One region of the Ruegeria sp. YTSB088 genome, then DNA from elsewhere that is predicted to be linked to it. Evidence: riboswitches for the same ligand, from Rfam matches in the RefSeq annotation. Region 1 holds a riboswitch; each other region holds the start of a gene.
What was found. Region 1 has a riboswitch for cobalamin ahead of AC2FFA_RS21065 (hypothetical protein). Riboswitches for the same ligand answer to the same signal wherever they lie in the genome.

Region 1 (2,179 bases):
TCGAATGCAAACAAATCCACGGGCACTCCAGTTTCCTCCCAGTGCGCCGCAGGTAAGTCACGCCCGACTTCAGGTACATAGCTTAACGACGCTGTACACCATTTGCGCCACTGCCAATAGACCGATGCCGGCAGGTCCGAGCCAAACCCTATCGCCTTTCCGGGAAGGTAGCCAAGTGCTCGGGCCAAAAGCGGGGCATGGCCGTACCAGAACAACCCTGCCAAACCCCGATAGGGCCACGGATGGTCGCTTAGGGTCACAAGCCCCGAACACACACAGATCATCCGGTCAATCAGATCGATATCCGGTTGTACTGGCCCCAACATCGCGCCGACGGAATGGCCGATGGTCCAGTGTTTCGCATTCGGGTATCGCCGACGCATTTCCGCCCGTGCCGCGGGCATGTCGATCAAGGCCCAATCCGCCATGGTCGCACGCGAATCTTTCAGGCGGCCCGTTAAAGAATACCCATAATCCCTATAGTCATAGGTCAGGCAGGCCATGCCCTTCTCAGCGGCAAGCCATCGTGCGAAATGACGGTAATAATCACGCGGCACACCCGTTGCACTGTTCAGCACGAAGACGATTTCGGGCGAAGTTACCGGGCTATACAATCGGGCGGACAGCGTTTTCTGCCCGGACGGAAAGCGAAACTCCTCGGTCAATACCGTTTGCTCTGTATCCAACATGATCTCTGGCTTTTCGCTTGGTAAATCCGGTTTCCGAACGTCAACACCCTCGACACTATGCATGAACCAACATCGTATCCAGCATGACCAAGCGTCCGGTCAAAAGATCGGCTTGACTCGGTGCGTGCTCAAACGCTAGCGGTTGTGTGATGGTTTCCGGCCTCCACAAGGGGTCGGGATGAAAAGGGAACACGGTGCGGTAATGTCTGTTCATACAGGCAACAACCAAATCCGCGACTGCCCCCGCAACTGTAAGCGGTAAGCGATGCCAAAACACCACTGGCCCAATGGCCGGGAAGGTCGGCAAAGCAATGACCCGCAAGTCAGGAGACCTGCCATCGGAAACAAAACCGAAACTCGGGCGGGGTGTCCGGGCAGGTCTTGACGGCATCACGCTGTCCCACCTGTCCCAAATATCCTGTCCGCCACGCGCGGAGGGCGCAGGATGATCTGGAAGACAAAAACGCATGAATACAGTGCAACAGTATGTCAGCGGACGGGCAAAACCTGCCCCGCTTTGGCGCGGCTGGCGCGCTCGATATCCGAAGCCGTGACACAGGCGACCTTGGCCACAAGTGACGATTTGGAGGTTGAGGGCAGCAGTGAGCTGTCGCATTGCGCCGAAGGATGCCATGCAATTTTCCGCGCGCGATCAGACAGCATTCGTATCTTTTGCGGGACGCAGCCCGAAGCCGCAATTGAGCCCCTGAACGGCTATGCCGACTTGATCTTCGGAAACACGTTCAGTGCGATGCCATCCGGCGTCGTGAAAAACCCACCCTGCGCGATGATCCAGGTTTCCACGATCCGGCCTCGAAAACCCGTTTGCGCGCCCGCGCAGATGTCAATCTGATTCCAGACTGACCCGTGCCTGGGCACGCCGAGAGGCCCAGGCCAGTTGCGCATCCGTTTCGACAGCGCAAGGACGTACCGCCCGCAATCGTTCCAGCGCTGTGTCCGCGCGTTCGCCGCATTCGACCATCAGCCGCAGAACAACCATACCTGACCTGCCACAGCCCCCACGGCAGTGCACCAAAACGCGACCTCCACCTGACAGCGCGTGCCGGGCTGCGGCGCTGACAGACGGCCACGCGTCCTGAATCGCCTGTGTCGGCGCTCCGAAATCTTCGATCGGAAGGTGAACCCATCGGCTGGCGCGGCTTTGAATGTCGCTGCCGAAATCCTTCGCGCCATCCTGAAGCATCTCGACATCCGTTGTCATCGATACAACAAGCCCCGGCTGCCAGGCTGCGATCGTATCCAGATCGCTGAAATAATCCCCGCCACGTCCGGGCATCGAGGTCAGTGCAAGCGTTCCGCCTCCGACTTGCAGGGCGTAGATCACCAGCTGCGACATGAAACGTGTCCTCCCCAAAGAACTCTTTACAAAAATGAGTCATTAAATCTGCTAACGCAGTTTAGTGCGAAAGCGACTCGTTTCTAAATCAAAAATCATCACACCACGCTGTGGACGCGGGCAGCGGTGGCCA
Region 2 (2,179 bases), on a different contig from region 1:
CAAATCCCAGGCACACGCGTTTATTCAGTCCTTCGGTGCCGTGTTGCCACCCTTTGCGAATTGGACGCCAGAGCAAATGCGCAGCCCTCTGGCGGAAACGATTCGCAACCGCGGGCTGGGATGGGACATCACCGATTACGCACAAGGCCGTTTCGACGAACTTGGACTTTTTCTGTTCACTCTGCGCAATGGTGAGGCGAGGGATCTGAAATCCGGGCGCGGGATGCTCTATGCGGAAAAACTGTTGATCTCGAAAGACAATCAGCTTTCTCCGATGCACCGGCATATCGTCAAAGCAGAAGACATCATCAACCGGGGCGGCGGCGACCTCGTTCTGGAAATCTATGCGTCGGATCCAAACGGTGGCGTTGACCGCGACAACCCGGTGACGGTCCCCAGCGATGCCTGCCCTGTAACCTTGCAACCCGGAGAGCACTTGCGGCTGAAGCCGGGGCAAAGTGTAACTCTGATGCCCGGCATCTGGCACGCTTTCTGGGCGGAGCGCGGCGATTGCCTTATTGGCGAGGTTTCGACCGTGAATGACGACCGTACGGACAATGTCTTTGAAGAGCCAATCCCGCGGTTTTCAAAGGTCGAAGAAGATGCAGAGCCGGATTTCCTGCTTGTATCGGACTATTGAAACCGTTCGGTCCGGGCTGGCGTGAACAGGATAATCGGCTCAACTATCGCATATCCTTCCACCACCCCACATCGTCTGCCGCTTGACAAGTCTTGCGTAGCCGGACTAGCTGATCGGGATGGTTCCGTAAGGGATGAAAATGGGAATACGGTGCGGCGCAGGGATGCGCCAAGTCCGTGACTGCCCCCGCAACTGTAAGCGGTGAGCGACGCCACTGTACCACTGATCCGAAAGGGTTGGGAAGGTGGGCTGAGCCTTGACCCGCAAGTCAGGAGACCTGCCATCGCATGGTAAACCAACCCGGGGCGGGGCGTCCCCGAAGGAGGCTTGATGGCGCGTTTGCGTAATATATGGGTATTTGCCCTCTGTCTGCATCTGGCAAACGACGGAGATGGCAATGGCCTGCTATTCTGATCACTACGTTCTGATCTGTTCAACATGTCAGGGGACGATGCCTGCCGAGGCCGCGCAAGACGCACTGGACGCTCAGTTGCCTGACGGTTTTGAAACCCGAATGGTGGCCTGCATGGCAGGTTGTGAACGGGCCATGACCGTTGGATTTCAGGCCGCAGGCAAAGCGCAGTACCTGTTCGGCGACATTAAGACATCACACGACCTGGCTGCCCTGGTCGAATTCGCGACGCAGTTCGGCGACAGCGACGATGGCTGGACCAGCGCGTCGGACCGTCCTCCTGCCCTCTTTGCAAAGACCCTGTCGCGAATACCCGCTTTGCCATCCCGAGGGACGTCATGAGTTTTCTGGTTGCCGAGGATCTGGAATACTACGCTCTCAATGGTGATATCCTGTTGCAGGACGTGTCCTTTCGTCTGGAAGAAGGATCAATTCTGGCAATTGCCGGACCGAACGGTGCCGGTAAGACCACTCTGCTGAAACTGCTATGCGGGATCGAACGGATTGCGTTGGGTGATGTTTGGATTCAAGGCAAAAGCCTTCGCACTCTGTCCGCCCGCCAACGCGCCCGATCCATTGCTGTGGTCGGACAGCAGGAAACGCCCGATGGACGGATGCGGCTGCAAGACTATGTTGCGCTGGGACAAATCCCGATTCAGGGTGAACGATCGACGGCTCAACATAAAGCTGACCTTGAACGGGTGCTGACGACGACCGAACTGTCGCATTTCGCAAACAAACCGATGAGCCAACTGTCGGGCGGTGAACGTCAGCGCGCGCATATTGCTCGCGCACTGGCCCAGAATCCGTCTTTGTTGTTTCTGGACGAACCAACCAACCATCTGGACCCGGATGCCAAGGGGCACATGCTGTCCTTGGTCGCTGACCTGGGGGTAACGGTCGTCATGATCGTCCATGATCTGGTCATGATCCCGGAATTCGCCAGCCATGTGGCGTTGATGAAAGCCACGCGCCTGACCGGGTTCGGGCCTGTCAGCGAAGTTCTGACCACAGACCGGGTACGTGACACATTTGGTGTGGATTATCTGTGCTTTCAGCACGAAGGCCGCATGATCCCGGCGCTGGACATCCGAAAACGAAAACTGTCATCATAACAGGAGTTAAAA
Region 3 (2,179 bases), on a different contig from region 1:
CCCCCGCGAGCTTTTGTTCCGCAAGACCTATGGCATGTCGCTGCTGGCCATTCACCGCGGCGAAGAGACGCTGAGCCATGTCGAGACCGAGGATCACGAATCCACTCAGATCGGGCTCGAAAAGTTTCAGGCCGGTGACATGCTCGTGGCGCATACCAGATGGGACAACCTGATGCGGATCAAGCGCGACCCGGACTTCGTCGTTGTGACAACGGACTTTCCCCAGGACGAACTGAGGCCGCAAAAAGTCGGCTGGGCCCTGGCATTTTTCGCCATTTCGCTGTCATTGATCCTGTTCACGGACGTCCGGCTTTCGCTCTGCCTTCTTACCGGAGCGGTAGGCATGATGTTGACCCGTGTGCTCAGCGTGGATGAGGCATACCGGGCGGTCGGGTGGAACACCGTATTCCTGCTCGCCTGCCTCATACCGTTGGGACAAGCCGTACAGAACACAGGCACGGCTGCGTGGATCGCCCAGCAGATCATGATAATTCTGGACGGCTGGCCGCTCTGGTCGCTGCAAACCGGAATCGCCGTTCTGGCGACTGCTTTTTCTCTGGTCATGTCAAATGTCGGGGCCACTGTCCTGCTGGTGCCTTTGGCGGTATCGATTGCGATAGCGGCTGGTGGGAATCCATCGGTTTTTGCACTGACCGTCGCCATTTCCACATCGAACAGCTTCATCATCCCAACCCATCAGGTAAACGCATTGATTATGGGTCCGGCAGGATACAAGGTGATGGATTTCGTGCGTTCCGGCGGGATCATGACTGTGCTGTTTCTGGTCGTCTCTCTGCTCATGATCAACGTCATTTATTAGCGCGAGAGGATCCGGGGTGTTCGGCGGTCTTTTCCCACCATCGTGACAGGTTCTGTCCAGGCACCCGCTCACCACAGTGGACGACCCTAGCAGAGATACCGTTCGTCGCCGGGCTCATCTCAGGCTGAACCCCGCACGACATGCCGCCCATCGACGCCCACAGGTCGCTTTCTACTCCTCCGCATCATTGTTACGCGCGACTCGCTTGACAAGCAGGCCAGCGGTGCCGCATGTCCCTTTCGTTGGTGTCGGTGACAGCCGATGAAAAGGGAATGCGTCAACGGTCATGCCGCCAAACGCAGCCGCCCCCGCGACCGTGAACGGAGAGGATGCCCAATGCCACTGGCCCAAAGGCCGGGAAGGCGGGACATCCGACAGAGGCCCTCCTCTGGCATCCGCAAGCCGGGAGACCTGCCAACAACCGAAGTTGAAACCGGGCGGGGTGTTCCGGTGTCGGGTCCGTGACCAATCGTGGCCCGCATGAAACCCCGTCCCCCGCGAAGAGGATTTGGGGGATGAGAGACATGACCGAGACCACACCAGTCGAGTTGCTGGTCTGTACCACCTGCCGTCGCGGCCTGCCTGTCGAAGATGACGCACAACGCCCGGGCGCTTTGTTGCACAAGGCCCTGGAACAGGCTGACCTGCCCGACGGTGTCACCCTGAAAGCCGTAGAATGCCTGTCAAACTGCGATCAAGGTTGTTCGATCGTATTGCGCGGCGGGCCGGGCCGCTGGACCTTCGTCTATGAAAACCTTAGCGAAACAGATCATGTCGACGTCATTGTCGACGGTGCGACCAAGTATCTGGCCACTGAAGATGGTTTGGTGAAATGGCGCGAACGCCCCGAACATTTCCGAAAAAACTGTGCCTCGCGCATTCCCCCGATTGGAGCCTGACATGTCGAACCTCGAAAAACTCCCCGTTACAGTGATCACCGGCTTTCTGGGCTCGGGCAAGACCACGTTGGTGCGTCACCTGATGCAGAACCCGCAGGGCAAGCGCCTTGCTGTCGTGGTCAACGAGTTCGGCGATGTAGGCGTCGATGGCGACATCCTGAAATCCTGCGCCATTCCCGATTGCCCGGCGGAAAACATCATGGAACTGGCCAATGGCTGCATCTGCTGCACTGTGGCAGATGATTTCATTCCCACCATCGAGGCCCTGATGGCTCTGGAACCGCGCCCGGATCACATCCTGATCGAAACCTCGGGACTGGCGCTTCCCAAACCATTGCTGAAGGCGTTTGACTGGCCCGACATCCGCTCGAAAATCACCGTGGACGGCGTGATCGCCCTGGCCGATGCCGAGGCTGTAGCCGCCGGTCGCTTCGCGCCCAATGTCGAAGCGGTGGATGCC

Region 2: another riboswitch for cobalamin. It lies ahead of AC2FFA_RS09785 (DUF1636 family protein); the one in region 1 lies ahead of AC2FFA_RS21065 (hypothetical protein).
Region 3: another riboswitch for cobalamin. It lies ahead of AC2FFA_RS17120 (DUF1636 family protein); the one in region 1 lies ahead of AC2FFA_RS21065 (hypothetical protein).

What each region holds. Positions count from the first base shown of each region.
Region 1 covers NZ_JBXWMM010000018.1:48,268-50,446, forward strand. Annotated here, with positions in the region: gene AC2FFA_RS21060 (alpha/beta hydrolase family protein) at 1-752, opposite strand, end outside; cobalamin riboswitch at 823-1,043, shown strand; gene AC2FFA_RS21065 (hypothetical protein) at 1,135-1,542, shown strand; gene AC2FFA_RS21070 (protein-tyrosine phosphatase family protein) at 1,534-2,046, opposite strand.
Region 2 covers NZ_JBXWMM010000005.1:96,550-98,728, reverse strand. Annotated here, with positions in the region: gene AC2FFA_RS09790 (D-lyxose/D-mannose family sugar isomerase) at 1-640, shown strand, start outside; cobalamin riboswitch at 745-939, shown strand; gene AC2FFA_RS09785 (DUF1636 family protein) at 1,038-1,394, shown strand; gene AC2FFA_RS09780 (ABC transporter ATP-binding protein) at 1,391-2,167, shown strand.
Region 3 covers NZ_JBXWMM010000011.1:65,761-67,939, reverse strand. Annotated here, with positions in the region: gene AC2FFA_RS17125 (SLC13 family permease) at 1-820, shown strand, start outside; cobalamin riboswitch at 1,047-1,253, shown strand; gene AC2FFA_RS17120 (DUF1636 family protein) at 1,345-1,719, shown strand; gene cobW (cobalamin biosynthesis protein CobW) at 1,721-2,179, shown strand, end outside.